3 regions of the Clostridium sp. FP1 genome follow, and region 1 is predicted to be linked to each of the others. Evidence: riboswitches for the same ligand, from Rfam matches in the RefSeq annotation. Region 1 holds a riboswitch; each other region holds the start of a gene.
The links. Region 1 has a riboswitch for thiamine pyrophosphate ahead of thiS (sulfur carrier protein ThiS). Riboswitches for the same ligand answer to the same signal wherever they lie in the genome.
Positions count from the first base shown of each region.

Region 2: another riboswitch for thiamine pyrophosphate. It lies ahead of thiD (bifunctional hydroxymethylpyrimidine kinase/phosphomethylpyrimidine kinase); the one in region 1 lies ahead of thiS (sulfur carrier protein ThiS).
Region 3: another riboswitch for thiamine pyrophosphate. It lies ahead of G9F70_RS12490 (MTH1187 family thiamine-binding protein); the one in region 1 lies ahead of thiS (sulfur carrier protein ThiS).

Region 1 is NZ_JAAMNJ020000001.1:1,510,385-1,516,336, forward strand. Features, by position in the region: gene thiH (2-iminoacetate synthase ThiH) at 1-512, opposite strand, end outside; gene G9F70_RS07355 (thiazole synthase) at 512-1,288, opposite strand; gene thiF (sulfur carrier protein ThiS adenylyltransferase ThiF) at 1,318-1,929, opposite strand; gene thiS (sulfur carrier protein ThiS) at 1,931-2,125, opposite strand; TPP riboswitch at 2,186-2,316, opposite strand; TPP riboswitch at 2,456-2,559, opposite strand; gene G9F70_RS07370 (hypothetical protein) at 2,703-2,852, opposite strand; gene G9F70_RS07375 (HDOD domain-containing protein) at 2,842-4,026, opposite strand; gene G9F70_RS07380 (chemotaxis protein) at 4,342-5,250, opposite strand; gene G9F70_RS07385 (DEAD/DEAH box helicase) at 5,526-5,952, shown strand, end outside.
Region 2 is NZ_JAAMNJ020000001.1:1,844,316-1,850,267, reverse strand. Features, by position in the region: gene G9F70_RS08950 (6-phosphofructokinase) at 1-670, opposite strand, end outside; gene thiE (thiamine phosphate synthase) at 909-1,535, opposite strand; gene thiM (hydroxyethylthiazole kinase) at 1,525-2,361, opposite strand; gene cytX (putative hydroxymethylpyrimidine transporter CytX) at 2,337-3,554, opposite strand; gene thiD (bifunctional hydroxymethylpyrimidine kinase/phosphomethylpyrimidine kinase) at 3,547-4,371, opposite strand; TPP riboswitch at 4,506-4,617, opposite strand; gene G9F70_RS08925 (hypothetical protein) at 4,864-5,280, shown strand; gene G9F70_RS08920 (hypothetical protein) at 5,459-5,689, shown strand; gene glpK (glycerol kinase GlpK) at 5,661-5,952, opposite strand, start outside.
Region 3 is NZ_JAAMNJ020000001.1:2,606,365-2,612,316, forward strand. Features, by position in the region: gene G9F70_RS12475 (S8 family serine peptidase) at 1-1,638, shown strand, start outside; gene G9F70_RS12480 (patatin-like phospholipase family protein) at 1,759-2,769, opposite strand; gene G9F70_RS12485 (hypothetical protein) at 2,906-3,205, shown strand; TPP riboswitch at 3,283-3,390, shown strand; gene G9F70_RS12490 (MTH1187 family thiamine-binding protein) at 3,524-3,814, shown strand; gene G9F70_RS12495 (ABC transporter permease) at 3,786-4,562, shown strand; gene G9F70_RS12500 (ABC transporter substrate-binding protein) at 4,600-5,604, shown strand; gene G9F70_RS12505 (ABC transporter ATP-binding protein) at 5,585-5,952, shown strand, end outside.

The DNA.
Region 1 (5,952 bases):
TCAACAACTTTCATATATTCATCTGTAGTTAAGGGATATATTTCTATTGAAATTGAATCAAAGTATTTCTTTAAAATTTTCACGGCATCAACTATATAAGATACAGGAGCTTCAGTGCTACTTTCACCGGTTAGTACAAGAATGTGTTTAAGCCCCGAAGACGCAATAGCCTTTGCTTCTTGTTCAATTTCTTTCATAGTTAAGGTTTTTCTTTTTATTTTATTTTCCACATTATAGCTACAGTAGGCACATTTATTAACACAATAATTTGATATATATAAGGGGGTAAATAGCAAAATTGTTTTTCCAAAATGCTGCAGTGATAATTGATGAGCCTTTTGTGCTATCTTTTCCATATGTTTTTCGGCAGTTGGCGAAAGTAGTGCTAAAAAATCCTGTTTTGAAATCTTATCGTTGTTAAGAATATTTAAAATATCTTCATCTTTTATTTGTTTAAAAAAATCCTCAAAGTCAATATTCTTATGCTCAGTATAACAATCATAAAAACTCATTATTTATCACCTTCATGTAAAAAGCCAGTTAGAGGAGAAGATGCTACAGCTAAACTATTTTCAGAGCCAAGCTTTGAAATATACGCAAGTCTTCCAGCTTTTACTGCAAGTGAAAAGGCTTCAGCCATTTGCACTGGATTATTTGAGGTTGCTATAGCAGTATTAACAAGTACTGCAGCAGCTCCCATTTCCATTGCTTCAGCTGCCTCAGAGGGTCTTCCTATACCGGCATCAACGATTATCGGAAGAGATATTTCGTCTATTAGTATTTGTATTAATTCCTTAGTTCTTATTCCACGGTTAGTTCCTATTGGAGAACCAAGAGGCATCACCGCAGCGGCGCCGGCTTCAACTAATCTTTTTGCACTCATTAAATCAGGACTCATATAGGGAAGTACTACAAAGCCTTCTCTTGAAAGAATTTCAGTTGCGTTTATGGTTTCATAGTTATCAGGTAATAGATATTTGTTATCTGATATAACTTCAATTTTAATCCAGTTACCACAGCCCATGGCTTTTGCAAGGTGAGCTATTCTAACTGCTTCTTCTGCATTTCTAGCGCCAGAAGTATTAGGTAACAATATACAATTTTTAGGTATGTACTCTAAAATATTTTCTTCTTTCGATGATAAGTTAACTCTTCTAATTGCCATAGTAACTATTTCAGTACCACAAATTTCAATAACTTTGGGTACCATAGCATTATTACTGAACTTACCTGTACCTATTAATAGTCTGCTTTTAAGCTCTACACCAGCGATTATTAGATTGTCCATAATATACACTCCCTTTATATAAAATAAATTTAAACATCATTTTCCCCTAAAATAAGTCTAAGTACCATGTTAGCTTGGTGATTTGCTACTATATTTACTCTAGGTGCAAAAGGCGTGTAGCCTAGATCAATATCAGAGAATTCATCACCAGCTAGATAAAAATTATTTCGTATTTTTCTTGTTTTTATTGAGTTACTTGAAAAATATCCTGCCATACCAGAGCCAGCCACTATAGGTTTATCAGGCATTTTAAGCAAAGTAGTATTAACTAATGTAGCTTTACTTTGAGAATTATCAAAGGCTTCAACTATGATATCTACATCCTTAAATAATTGTTCTATATTAGTTTCATCCACAAATATATTTGTGCTTTCAAGCTCTATATCAGGATTAATATCATTCAATACTTCTTTTAAGGCTTCAGTTTTATACATTCCAATATGCCTTAAAAAGTATTGCTGCCTATTTAAATTGCTTTTATCCACTTTATCAAAATCAATAAGTACAAGTTTGCCTATACCTATTCTTGTTAAAGATACTGCCACATTTGAACCTAGACCACCAAGTCCAGCAATACCAACTACAGCATTTTTAAGTTTTTCAGAAATATTATCCACAGGTATCATGTTGATATTATCCATTTTAACCACCTCCCACAAAGCTTACTACTTCAATGATATCTGCCTTATAAAGTTTATGGTTTTCATAGTTTTCTTTTGGTATGATTTCATAATTTACTTCTATAACTACTTTTTCGGAAGATAGATTTAAATGAGTAAGTAGGGTAGTTATAGTTATGCCATTTTCAAAGATCATTTCAGTGCCATTTATAATCATGATTTACCTCCTAAAAAGAATATTATGGAAATAAAAAATACAAGCCCATAGAGAGCTTGCAATAAAAATACAAATCCGCTCCCTACGTTGGAATTACCCAAATCAGGTTATGAGGGTCAGAGATAACATCTCTTTCTCAGCTTATGAAGGCACATTTTTCATGTGACAAGTAAGCTCCCCTTGCTTTAGGCATTTCCATAAAATAACTAGTGGTAATCACTTGTTATTTTATGGAAATGACTAATTATTAAATTTTAAATATAAACTAAAAAAAGCTTTACCATATGGTAAAGCTTTTTACAAGGAAATACTATAAAGACTAATTATAATAATCATCGCAAATAACTTTCCTACGGTAGTTTTAGCTACATCAGGTTCAGAGAGTTAGGTTAATATAAACCTTCTCAGCCAAATTGGCACCCCTAGTTAATTATATTTATTTTTCATGTGAACAATAACCAAAATATTACTTTGTGTTCATTATAGTACTGAAATATTATTCTGTAAAGGTTTTTTTGTAGCTTATTATTTTACAGATGCCACGTGGGTGGCACCTTTGTTTTATTTCATATGTTAGTTAGTTTTCTTCGATTACATCATTTATTTTTGTTAAAGGAAGTTTAATTGTAAAAATAGTTCCTGTTCCAACTTCAGTTATAACGGCTCTTTTAATTGAGCTTAATACGTTTACTTCATCATCTACGAAAAGTACATTGTTATACTCCATTCATGTCCACCTCATTCTTAATATCTTCAATAAATTCTTCAAACTCTGATTTTTTAATATTCAAACAATTAAAAGCATTATCATCTAAAATTGAGTAATTTTCTAAATTTAACAATTTGAGTGAATAGTAATCAGCAATATGAATAGTGCAAGTTAGTTCAAGATTTATCTTACTGGCATTTAAAGGGTTATGATGGTATAAGGCTGATTCTACAATAGAATCAGGGATACCCCACCAGTTTAAAAGATATGCACCAATTTCTTCATGAGATACGCCTAAGCGTTCCTTCTCAGCTTGACTAAATGGTATCTTCCTTTTAGTAATATCATTAAGTACATTCTCGTATTCTATAGGGAAATTTTTAAAGAGAATAATTTTTCCTATATCGTGCATAAGACCTGCTGATGCATCTTTATCTAGTAATTTTTTTTTGAGTAAATTTTTGTATATTTTAACCATGATTTGATTTGTCAGACTAGAATGGGCCCAAAGTAATTCTTTTTCTTTTAATTTAGTAGGAACTAAATTAAAAATTTCTGACGTCAGAATTATATTTTTAATGTTTACCAAGCCTAAATTCATAATTGCTTTCTTAACTGCTCCTGTTTTTGCTCCAAAATAGGCACAATTAGCTACCTGCAGTATTTTACTTGAAATAGCAGGATCCTCTTGTATAGTTGATGAAATCTCTTCTATATCAGCATCTCTAGCTATAAGCTTATTCAAATTTATATATAATCCAGGCAAAGTAGGTAAGGTATCGAAGGAGTTTACAATATCTAATAAATTTTCATTTTTTAATAGTTCCTGGGTCTTAAAAATTTCATTGATAGCTATTTTAAACGTTTCATCCTCCCAAGGTTTTAAAAAATAGGCTCTTGCCAAGTTATTTTTTATAGCGCTAAATATCAAATTCTCTTCAGCATAACCACTTAATATTACCCTAATAGTTGAAGGATACAGTAACATGACTTTACTTAAAAGTGCATATCCATCCATCTCAGGCATTTTTAGATCTGAAACAATTAGAACTATAGTATTTTTACTTAATATATCTAAAGCTTCTGCGCCACTTTCAGCGTAAAACACGGTATACTGGCTACCTAGAAACATTCGCCTAATAGCTTTTAAAATAGGCTTCTCATCATCTACAAATAAGATAGATTTATTCATATAATCACCTCTTGTTAGAATATTTGATATTTAGTACCTGCATTAATTATCGGAATCTTTGTAAAATTCTTTAATTTTAAATTTTTAACGACATTTCAGAAGGAAAGTCTCCTGCTTCTATAAGTGAGAAAATTTAGTGCCACTTGTCACGGAGGTGGCATTTTTGTTATTATTACTTAATTGAGAGATTTTGTATGTTTCATGTGTATTACTATATGAGAGGTGTTTAAAGATGATAGATAAATTGGTTAATCGACTAAAAGCTGTGAATATTAAATTCACAGCTTTTATTACTAATAGTGTATATAGTGTTATTTACTTATGAGAATTGCTAATGAATCCATCAATACAAGTTACAAGCTCTCCTATTTCGGGCTTGCTTAGTTGTGCATCTGCACCAACAGAGTTACCCTTATGTTTTAAATCACTAGTAATTAATGAAGAGAATAATATAACTGGCAATTTTTTAAGGATAATATGTTCTTTAATTTTTCTTGTTAGTGTATGACCATCCATTTGAGGCATTTCAATATCAGTTATAAGTACGTTACAGTCTTCCACAAACTTTTCATTTTTTTCCTCAACTAAATTAAGTAAATAATCTAAAGCTTGCTTTCCATCATCAAATATCTTTAAGTTATTAAATCCAGCCTTAAGAAGAGTATCTTTTAATAATCTTCTAATTAATGGAGAATCATCAGCCAGGACTAGTTTAACATTAGATCTATCTTTATAAGCTATGTCAACAATTTTATCCTCACTAATTCCTGTAGAAGGACTGATATCAGTAACTATTTTTTCGAAATCTAGAAGTAGTATTATTTTATTTCCTAAAACAATATTTCCTATAACTAGTGAATTAACAGATATGTCATCGGGCTTGGTTATTTGTTCCCATTTAATACGATGAACACCTACAATATTGTCAATACTAAAGGCAACCTGAATTTTATTAAATTCGCATAGAATAATTTTTGCTTCAATTTCACTTTTATGCTGTTTTTCTAAAACATATTTTAAATCTATTAAGGTTATTATTTTATCTCTATATAGTGTAAGTCCTGCTATGGCAGGATGTGAATCAGGGAGTTTTGTTAAGTTATTTGCATGTATTACCTCTTTAACTTTTATAATATTAATTGCATAATGCTTATTACTTATGACAAATTCGAGTATTTCAACTTCACCAGTTCCAGATTCTAATAGTATATTGTTATTATTCATACTTTCCCTCACTTTCGAATGGTTATAAACATAGGATTTAATAAAAAATAAATTTTAATTGAATTATTTCGTAATTTTTTTTGAAATCATATATATTATATATGTCGAACAAAAACTTCACAACTTTACTTTTAAATATATGAATTATGATTTATTGGTAAAGTAGAATTTAAAAATAATAAAACAGAATATAAAAGTGAAATTTTTAAGTTAAATATGGTAAACTGTATAGTATGCAATAAAATATTAACGGCATTAGTAGAGGGTGAAGTTAAATGATATTAAATGGCGGATGGATAGAAACTACAGAAGGCATGCACACATTTATATTGTGGGGCGAAAACGGGCAGACTAAGTGTACAAGAAAAGGTAGAACACCTAAAGATGTACTTCCACTATATGAAGAAATGGCTTCAGTCGAAGAGTTGCGTAACAAACTAAATAATTCAGCACTAGAGATTAAATGTGGAAAATATAAATATGATGCAATAAAAAATAAGCTTCTTAAAAGGGAAATTAGAGGCATCACTTTTAGTGATTTAGATTCATTTCATATAATTTTAAATATAGATAGAAACTGCGCGGATGGAATAGAATTGTCACAGGAATTAAAGTTTTGGATTACAGTTGCAAAATTCACAGCTGAACTAATTATAAAGCATAAATATTTGCCTTCTTTAACCATAGATAGGGTTCTTAAAA
Region 2 (5,952 bases), 330 kb from region 1:
TTTTTATATCAACTAAAAATTGCTCAATGCTAAAGATTTTTTCTGGCAAATATACTAAATGTGGACCATCATCTTCGTACTTTTTAGCTAGGGCTGATGCAGCTGCTAAAAATCCTGCATGACGCCCCATTACTACCCCTATATAGATGCCTGGCAATGCTCTATTATCAAGATTGGATCCAATAAAAGCATTGGTTATATATTTAGCGGCAGATCCGTATCCAGGAGTATGATCATTAATCATAAGGTCATTGTCTATGGTTTTTGGAATATGAATTGCTCTTAGTTCATAATTTGAAATTTTAGCCTGTTGATTTACTATTCTAACGGTGTCTGCCGAATCATTTCCCCCAATATAAAAGAAATATCTTATATCATGGGCTTTAAGCACAGTGAATATCTCCTTACAATATTTTTCATCTGGCTTGTCTCTTGTAGATAAAAGTGCGGAGGAGGGAGTCATCGCAACCTGCTCTAGATTATGAGTTGTTTCACGAGTTAAATCGTAAAAATTCTCATTAACTATTCCATTTACTCCACTTATAGCACCATAGACTTTTGTTACCTGCGCAAATTTTCTTGCTTCTAGCACTGCGCCAACTAGGGATTGATTAATAACAGCGGTTGGACCTCCACCCTGTGCAATTAAAACCTTACCTGGAAATATCATATTGAACACTCCTTATAATTTTGTCATTTCTTTACACTATATGTATTACTAAATCATAAAAACATTATAAAAAGCCCAATGTGATTATTCATCATACTGGGCTAACTTACTTTAGTGTTTTTAGACTTCTTATAAATAAAGCACTAATATTGTAATAATCAAATTAATTTCTAAATAGATTATAATTTGTTTTTACATATATTACAACAACTATTTTGAATTTTCAAAATCTTCGCTTTTATGCTCTAAATAAATCCCCTAATTTTTCTGCTGCTATCTTTACAGATTTTTTGGAAAGTATAGCCGAAACTACTGCTATACCATCAATATTTGCTGGCTTTAATAATGATACATTTTTTTCACTAATTCCACCTATAGCAACTACAGGAATAGAAATACCTTCCTTTATTTCTTTTAAGCAGGCTACAGAAACCGCACTTGCATCATCTTTAGTAGTTGTAGGGAACATAGCCCCCACCCCTACATATTCCGCACCTTGTCTTTCGGCCTTTTTAGCTTCTTCAAGGGTTGATGTAGAAACACCTATTATTTTATTATTGCCTAGTATACGCCTTGCAATATCTGCTGGCATATCGCTTTGACCCAGGTGGACCCCTGCAGCATCTATTGCCAGGGCAATATCAAGTCTATCATTAATTATTAGTGGGACTTTGTATTTATCTGTAATGCATTTTATTTTTACTGCAATGTTATAGAATTCTAAAGTACCTACCTTCTTTTCTCTAATCTGAACTAATGTAACTCCGCCTTTTATAGCCTCCTCTACATCAGTATATATATCTGTATTTACTATAACATCCCTATCTGTAACAAGATAAAGGCTATAATCTATATTATTCTTCATTTATTTTGCTCCTTTCTATTATTTCAATTTGAGATAAGTTATAAATAGCATCTAGTATTTTTACTTTTAAAGTTCCTGTGCCACCGTTAATTTTATCTAAACCTTCATAGGCTATTTCTCCTGCAATACCCATAGAAACAATTCCTGATAAAGCTGCTAGAAGATTGTTATCTCCTGCTCCTAAATAACAACCAATAAGTGAAGTGCACATACATCCCGTGCCCGTAACCTTAGCCATTATTTTATGCCCATTTGATGCGGTGTAAAGAGTTTTACCATCTGTTATTATGTCTACCACTCCAGTTATAGCCACCACTGTATTTAATTTACTCGCAAGTGCTCTTGCCATTTCTTTTTCTTCTATAAGCTCATTGCCATTTTCAGAAACACTTTCTGAAGAGTCTACACCTTTTGTTTTAGAATTAACACCATAGATTGTTTTTATTTCCGATAAATTCCCTCTAATAACCGCTAATTTTACTTCGTCTATAATCCTTTTAGCGGTCTCTGTTCTATAGGATGTTGCCCCTGCTCCAACAGGATCTAAAATAACAGGTATATTTAACTCATTTGCTCTTTTTCCTGCCTGAATCATAGATTGTACACTTGAAGAGTTTAAGGTTCCTATATTTATTACAAGTGAAGAGGAAAGAGATACCATATCAGAAACCTCATTAATATCCTCCGCCATAACTGGCGACCCACCAATAGCAAGGGTAATATTAGCACAATCATTAACCGTAACATAATTTGTTATATGATGTACCAAGGGATTTTTTTCTTTTATACTATTTAATAATTCTATGATTTTTTTATTAATTTCCATTTATACGTCCACCTCCAAGTTATTGCATAGATAAATCCTGTAATAATCATAACTGGTACTGTAGCTCCCAGTAGCAAATCTTTTTTTATAAAAACATAATAAAGTACTATTCCTATAATCCATACAATGATAGCTCCCCAATTGATAAGGACACTATCTTGTAGCTTTGTATTTTTCTTTATTATAAAATAGTCAGTAATTAAAATTGCAAATAAGGGTGCAAATACTGACCCTATAGCATATAAAAAGCTTTGGTAATTTTCTATAGGAAGTATTACAGCCACTAAGGTACCAATAATAGCCATAACAATACCAACTTTTTTTTCACTGAGCTTTGGCATAATATTTAAAAAAGAAACTCCTGCTGAATACACATCTAAAAATGTAGTGGTTACTGTGGAAAGTACCACTATGCCTAAAGCAGTAATTCCTAAATTTACAGCAAGCATAATAGCTGAAGGGTCTGAATTATTTGAAACTATAGCAGCTCCTAGGCCTATAATAAACATCCATGAACTTCCTAAAAAATAACCTATAAAACTTCCATAGGCTCCTCCCTTTTCACTTTTTGCAAATCTAGTGTAATCTGCAATTAAAGGTAACCAAGAAAGCGGCATAATTATACTGAGTTCTAATGCTCCACCAAAGGATATCCCTGAACTACTCGCCTTTGCATATAATGTTTTATCCCTTAAAATAATTGATCCTAGAACCAAAGTAAGTATAAAAAGCAAAAATACGGCTGTAGTATTTAATTTTTTCATACCTGCATTACCAAAACTAAGCCACAATATTGTAAGTATTCCAATAAGCACTATGCATACTAAAACATTATTGAAGCTCCATAAACTTTGTGTTATTAAGTTTACAGAACTGGCTGCTACCTTTATCATAACTGCCGTCCAACCAATTAACTGAAGTATATTTAAAATAGAAAATAAATATGTACCATATACTCCAAAAGAAATACCGGTAGAAGTTATGGCTGGCACTTTTTCTCTAGTACCGATTATACCACCTAGCATCAATATTCCTGTGCCAATCAAGTGTCCTAGTAAAATTACTACCACTCCTATTTTAAATCCTAAGGGTGCAATGAATCCTCCCGTAAGAATTTCAGCAACAGAAACCGCAGCTCCAAACCATAAAAATAAAAAGGTCCAAAATCCTAGTTTTTCACTATCCTTAATCATTTGCTATACCTGCTTTCTTATATAATTCATAAAAGTGATTAGTAGGTCCAACTCCATATCCAATATCTAAGGAATGCTTTATAGCAGTAGTTATGTATTCTTTTGAATTTTTTATTGCGTCTTTCATACTAAAACCCAACGCTAAATTTGCAGCTATAGCAGAAGACAGCGTACATCCCGTTCCATGAGTGTTTTTTGTAGAGATTCTTTCGGATTTAAAATGTGTAATTTCCTTCCCATCATAAAATACATCTATGGCATCTCCCTCTATATGGCCTCCCTTTAAAAGCACACTTTTACAGCCTAACTTGTATATTTCTTTTGCTGCCCTTTCCATATCTTCCACTGTTTCAATACTTGTAATCTCTGAATGTACTTCGCCAAGAATTTCCACGACCTCTGGAACATTAGGGGTTATAAGTGATGCTAATGGAATTAAATTCTTAATAAGTGCGGTTTTTGACTCTGGCTTTAATAGTGAATAACCACTTTTTGAAATCATTACAGGATCCAGTACTATGTTTTTAGGTTTGTACTGTTGTAATTTTTCACTTATGGCATCAATAGTTGAAATCACAGACACCATACCAATTTTAACTGCATCTACAGTTATATCTGTAAAAATCGCATCAATTTGTGCCACAATAATTTCTTTTTCTAAATCTTGCACTGCAAAAACTCCCATGGTATTCTGCGCCGTTATTGCTGTAATAACGGTCATTCCATAAACCCCATTGGCACTAAAACTCTTTAAATCTGCTTGCACTCCTGCTCCTCCTGAGCTGTCAGAACCCGCTATAGTCAAAACTTTTTTCATTTCAATTTCCTCCTATTTGTTATACATTTTAAACATTTTTATTTCAATTAGTTATTTTTACTCACAACAAAAAAACACAAACCCATAGGATTTGTGTTTAAATTACCATGCTATATAAAAATATATACATATATAATACACCATTAAACAACTTCCTACGCTGGCATTATCCAGTTCAGGTTATTAGGGTCAAAGAATTACAGTTCTTGCTCTCAGTTGGCTTATCCAACTCCCCTGTGCTTGGTTATTCACTTTTATAAACTGTTACATATGAAATAAAATAACTAATCATAGGTCTAGTGATTTTCTTTCATCGCTTAATAATAACATAACAAATTATTATAGACAAATTATTATTTTTGATAATTTCATATGAAAATTAAAAAATTACATACATACTAATTTTTTCATCTATATTCTATAAGAAAATGGTTAAACTATATAAGCACTGAATATGTACAGTGTAATTTTTATATTGGAAGGAGAATGTTTATGAATAATAATTTAGAACAAACAAAAAAATTAAATAACCAATCAGTATCAAATAAAGGTAATAGCGGTGCTTCAGCCTCTGCTATGAATAGTATGAATATGAGCTCTGATCCTGCTAGTTTAGAAGAAACAAAACAATTAAATAATCAATCAGCTTCTAGTTCAGGTACTATAGGTGCTTCAAATGCTATGAGTAGTATGTCTAACATGGATAATATGAGTAGTAGCACTAATGGTACTACTTTAGAAGAAACAAAACAATTAAATAACCAATCAGCTTCTAATTCAGGTAATAGTGCTGGTATGAATAGCATGGCTAACATGGATAATATGAGTAGTAGCACTAATAGTACTACATTAGAAGAGACAAAAAAATTAAATAGTCAATCAGTAGCAAATAAAGGTACTAGTAAATAAAAAAAGTTAAGGCGGGATTATCCTGCCTTAATTTTTTTTTGTAATCTTAAACCATATTGAATGATATGCCTAGTAGCTTATTACTACAAGAAAAATCCAGCTGAATTTCAAAAATCTATTGCATTTCATGTGAAATTATCATAATATATAATAAATAAAAGATGAAAGGAAGATTTAAATGAAAAAATCTAAAAAGCAATTAATTCAAGGTATGTCCTTCACAATTGACATGAACAAACTGAATTTAAATAGAAGAAAATTTAATTCCAGTGAAATTGGAAGAGGCACAGGAATTCAAAAGATCAAAAAAGGAAAAGGTTCTTATACCCGCAAGAATGTCAAAATCGATGACAGTTCTTGTGGGTATTTTTTATTCCACCCTATTCAAGTTTTATACCTGATCTCTTAACAGCTATATGCCATCCATGAAGTAATTCTTTTCTTTTTTCCTCTGTCATAGATGGTTTAAAACTTCTTGATATTGCCCAATGCTTTGCTACTTCTTCTCTACTCTTCCAATATCCTACTGCAAGTCCTGCAAGATAAGCCGCACCTAGCGCAGTAGTTTCAGTAACTACTGGTCTGTCTACTTGAACGTTTAAAATATCAGATTGAAACTGCATTAAGAAATTATTTGAGCAAGCTCCTCCATCTACTTTAAGTTCTGTAAGT
Region 3 (5,952 bases), 1.1 Mb from region 1:
ACAGATGCGGGGTCTGGAGTAGCGTCAGTTTCTATTGCATTTAATGGAGAAAAAATAGACAGTTCATTAATTAGTAGAATTGGTGATATGTATAGCTACAAGACAATTTTAAAGACTGCAAATAATATAATAAAAGTAACAGCAGAAGACAATGAAAAAAATATAGCAAGTAAGGAATTTAATATTGGAGTTAAAGAAGATAAAGAAGGTCCAATTGTTGAATTATTATCACCGTCTATATCATCTACAAAAGAATATAAATTAAAATTCAAGATGATGGATGAATTATCTGATGTTGATTTTTACTTAGTATATTTTAATGATAAAATTATGAGTAGTTCAAGTATTAAAAAAGATGGAGACATTTATTCTTCTGATTTAGAATTGCTTCAAGGTGATAATATAATAAAAATAAGTGTATATGATAAATTAAACAATGTTACAAGAAAGAGTTTTATAATTAAAATGGGAGATCTATCTAAAGATAGTGTAGCTCCAAAAATTGAATTGAAATCATCTAATGTATCAAATGTAAGTAAGTATATATTTAGTGCTAATATTACGGATGATTTATCAGGTGTTTCTAAGGTTTCTATATTGTTAAATAATGTACAAATAAATAGTGCTAAAATTGTTAAAACTGGAGATGTTTATAGTTCAGAACTAGAATTAAAAGAAGGAGAAAACAAAATAAAAGTAGTGGCCACTGATATTGCAAAAAATGAAGCGACTAAAGAATTAAGTGTTAAATATGATAAAGGTAGTAGCGGAGAAGACAAAGAAGGCCCAAACGTTGAATTAGTTTCAGGAAAAAATTCAAATATAAGTAAATATAAATTACAATGCAAGATAACAGATCCATCAGGTATAAATTATGTAGCATATAAAGTAAATGGTATAAGAAAAAGTACAATAACTGGAAATGTAACTATTGATGGAGACATATATAGTTGTGACTTAGACTTAGTGCAAGGTGATAATAAAATTGAAGTAAGTGCTAAAGATAATAAGGATAATTATAGTTTTCCTGAGTTTATTGTGAAACACGAAACATCAATAGCTGATGTTATAGCACCAAAAATAGATTTAACTTCATCAGATAAATCAAGTTTAAGTAAGTATGCATTAAATATTAAGATTACCGATGAGTTATCCGGTGTAGCTAAGGTCTCTATGTGGTTAAATGATGTGGAAATAGCTAGTGCTCAAGTTATTAAAACTGGAGATGCCTATAGTACAGAGTTATACCTAAAAGAAGGAGAAAACAAAATAAAAGTGACAGCTACAGATAAGCAAGGAAATGTAAGTAATAAAGAATGTGTAATTATTTACACAAAAGGATTATCAATAAAATTGAAAAACAGTATTATTGATAATGGAGAAGCAAAAATATCATTTGAAGTGATAAACCCTACTGAAAAACCTGAAAGTATAACTTTGATTATCGGATTATTTGATAATTATAATAAGCTTATTTCATACAAAGTTGTAAATGGTCAGGTAGGTAAAAATGAGCAAATTATGTTATCAGAAAAAATACAATTAACACCAAATGGAACTCGTATAAAATGCTTTATATGGGACAGTCTTGAAGGTATGAAGCCATTTATAGATGCAACTGAAATAATTGTACATTAAGAGTGCTAAGACAATATAAAATTTTTGCAATTGCATAAAGTAAATTGATTAGAAAAACAGCCCTGTATAATGTATAGGAGCTGTTTTTCTTCTTTTAATTTCACAGATGAAACATATGCTTTATTTAGAAGAATTACTTCTAAGGAGTGAATGCTTTTTATAATTAACTTCCCAATTTTTAAGGAAATCATAGGCACAAACTTCACCAGAATCATATAAATCCATAATTTTTTTATTAGAAATATTAAAGTCTGTGGTTTTAATATCAAGAGTATTGATTTTTACAGTTCGTAGATAATCCATTTCTCTTATATGAATATCATCCTGTGCTTCTAACATAGTCTCAATAATTGAACTAGTGAAATTCAAAATATTTGTGATTTTATGTTCTCGGATTTCTTTGTTTCCTCCTAGCTTAAAACCAATGGTTGGCCACCTGGGGATGCCATTTACATCAAAAATCCAAACTGGGTAATTACTTAGAACCCCGCCATCAACAATGAAAGACTTTTTATTAGAATTTGCATCATTTAAATTTACAGGTTGAAAAAAATAGGGAATAGATATACTCATTCTAATTGCCAAACTTACTTCCAAATCATCAGGATTTATACCGTATTCAGCAATGTCTTCTGGCAATATTAGCATCTTCCCACGGCTAATATCCGTTGCTATAATATGAAGCTTGTATTTTCTTTTATACTTCTTATTATTTAAAAGAATCCCTTTTTCTTCTGGGATAATCAAGTCTCCAAAGGTTACTTTTTTTTCGTTTTTAAGCTGAAGTTTATTTAAAAGAGCTTCATCAATCCAGTTTTTCAAATAATCACCTTTAAAAATGCCTTTTTTAAATAGTAGATTGCAAGTATTAGATAATATAGGAATATTAAAATGACTTTTATCAGCAATTCTCTTGTAGTCAATTTGTATCATTAATTTTTTTATTTCTTCAGCGCAGTAACCCGCTGCAACTAGTGCAGCAACAATAGAACCAGCAGAGTTTCCTGAAATATTCTTCCACGCATACCCATTATCCTCAAATGTTTTTAAGGCACCTACAAGACCAATGCCTTTAACCCCACCACCTTCAAACACTACATCTGCAAATTTTCTCTTATTATAAATGTCCATATATAACACCCCTTTATGAGTAATATATGAACAAGTAGATTTCCATGACCTATATTATCGAAAATAAATTATATTTACACCCTTGTTTATGAAAAGAATATCATATATTATAATGATTTTATAAAAGAGGCAATCAATGAAAAATATAGAAGAATACACACCTTGTGAATTAGCTACATTAGCAACAGTAGTAGGGATTTTAATTGCTGAAAAGCTTAATGTTAATCAACAAAATGTAGTAGGAAATTTTTTAGTAGGTGTAGCACAGATCATTTTGATAATTGCAGCTCAAGCTCAAAATCTCCAAGCGCAGCAAAATACCCAATGTGGAGATAATGGGAAAAATGATACTAAGGGTAGCAATAAGGATTTGCAAAAACAAATAGACGAACTTAAAGAACATATCAAAAATTTTGAAAACAATATGAGCAATTAAGAAAAATCAATAATATCTTAAAATTCTTTGACATTAAAAGAAACTTAAGGTAATATGAATTTGTAAAGTAACTAAACATTAAAAATTAGGGGAGTCAATATTTTGTCTGAGAGGAAACATTTATGTTTCGACCCTTATAACCTGAATTGGGTAATGCCGGCGGAGGGAAAATATGATTTGCACTTAGTTTTAAATAAGACTTTATAACGGTGCAAAGTTATAGGATTAAAAAACCCTTCGTTCAATTAAGAGCTAAGGGTTTATTTTATTTTATTTTAATAATGCATCACCCTAGGTGATGACTAAGGAGGAATTTAAATGTCAGTTGTAAATGTAAGTCTTCAAGTTATACCAGTGGTGGCAGAGGAAAGAATCTACCCTGTGGTAGACAAGGTTATAGAGTATATTCAAGCTAGTGGAGTAAAATATGAGGTAGGACCAATGGAAACTACTATGGAGGGTGAACTAGATGAGCTTTTGGATATAGTAAAAATGGCTCAAGAAATTTGTGTAGAGCAAGGAGCGGCTAGAGTTGTTTCTATAGTAAAAATAGATTATAAAGCTGAAGGCGTGACTATGAATGAAAAAACATATAAATATAGAAAATAAACTCATTCCTGTATTTTTCCAATTAGTAATTCTTTTTATATGGCAGATAGCTATAGATAAGTGGAAGGTTCCACAGTACATATTGCCTTCACCAAAAGACATTATTATTACCTTAGTTAATATATTGCCTAGTATTACTAAACATATTTATGCAACATTATGTGAAGCCTTGATTGGATTCACAATATCAATTTTGCTCGCATTAATTTTAGCTATATTAATGGACAATGTAAAGCTTATCAAAAAATGCGTATATCCAATTTTAGTAGTATCTCAAACCATTCCTATTATTGCTTTAGCACCACTTTTTGTAATATGGTTTGGTTTTGGAACATTGCCTAAGATTATTGTGGTAGTACTAGTATGTTTTTTTCCTATAGTTATTAGTTTGATGGATGGTTTAGAATCAGTGGACATGGATATGATAAACCTTTTAAAGACCATGGGAGCTAGTAAGTTTAAAATTTTTACAATGGTAAAGCTACCAGCCTCTACTGTGAATTTTTTTTCAGGCCTTAGAATAGCTGCGACCTATAGCATTATGGGGGCAGTTATTGGAGAATGGCTAGGAGGAGATAAGGGCCTTGGGGTATATATGATTAGAGCTAAAAATTCATATGCCCTTGATAAAGTTTTTGCAGTAATTATAATTATTGTATTATTAAGCATGGGACTATTTGGGCTCTTGTATTTATTACAATATTTTTTTACTCCTTGGAGTAGAAATAAAGCAGATAAGAAAAACTAAACTTATATAATATTTTATTCTACTTGGAGGTAATAAAATGCTAAAGAAATCAATTTCATTATTATTAATAGCTTCAATGACTGCAGTTTTATTTGTAGGTTGTGGTACAAAAAAAGAAAGTGTAACTAAGGAAGAAACCTTAAAAAAGGTTACAGTTATTTTAGATTGGGTACCAAATACTAATCATACTGGATTATATGTAGCAAAAGACAATGGATATTTTAAAGAACAAGGACTTGATGTGGAGATCATCCAGCCTGCACAGGGAAGTACTTCAACTTTAATTGCTGCAGGTAAAGGAGATTTTGGTATAAGCTATCAAGAAGATGTAACTTATGCTAGAAGTGCTAAAGATCCACTTCCAATAAAGGCTATAGCTACAATAATTCAACACAACACTTCAGGATTTGCAGCACCTGTGGGGAAAAACATTAAGTCGCCCAAGGATTTTGAAGGTAAAACCTATGGTGGATGGGGATCTCCTTCCGAAACTGCAATATTAAAAGCCCTTATGAAAAAAGATAATGCGGATTTTTCAAAATTAAAGACAGTGGATGCAGGAGCAGAGGATTTCTTTGCTGTAACTAAGAAAAATATTGATTTTGAATGGATATTTTATGGATGGACAGGAATAGAAGCTAAGCTTAAAAATATTCCTATTGACTATATTGATATTGGAAAATTAAATAATGATTTAGACTATTATACTCCAGTAATTATAGCTAATGAAAATAAATTAAAAGAAAATCCAGAAATAGCAAAGAAATTTTTAAAAGCTGTTACAAAAGGATATGAATATTGTATGGAAAAACCTGAGGAAAGTGCTAAAATTTTATTGAAAAATGCACCAGAGACAGATAAAGCTCTTGCTATAGAGAGTCAAAAATATTTAAAGGGACAGTATAAAGCTGAAGCTAAAAGATGGGGTGAAATGAAAGAATCAGTTTGGAATAATTACACCAAATTTCTTTTAGACAGAAAGCTTATACAAAAAGATATGAAGGCAAGTGAGGCATTTACTAATGAGTACTTACCAAACTAGTAATGAAAAATTAAAGGTATCAAATATTAAAAAAACCTTTGGAAGTATGGATATAATAAATGATGTTTCCTTTTATGCCAGTGAAAATGAATTTATAAGTTTACTCGGACCAAGTGGCAGTGGTAAAAGTACTATTTTCAATATTATATCAGGTCTTTTACTTCAAGATTCAGGTGAAATTATAATTGACGGACGAGAATGCCATGGTAATATTGAAAAGGTAAGTTATATGCATCAAAAGGACTTGCTATTACCTTGGAAAAATATTGTGGACAATACTACACTTTCTCTTATAATAAAAGGGAAATCTAAAAAAGAGGCAAGGGCCGAGGTGCTTACTCATTTTAA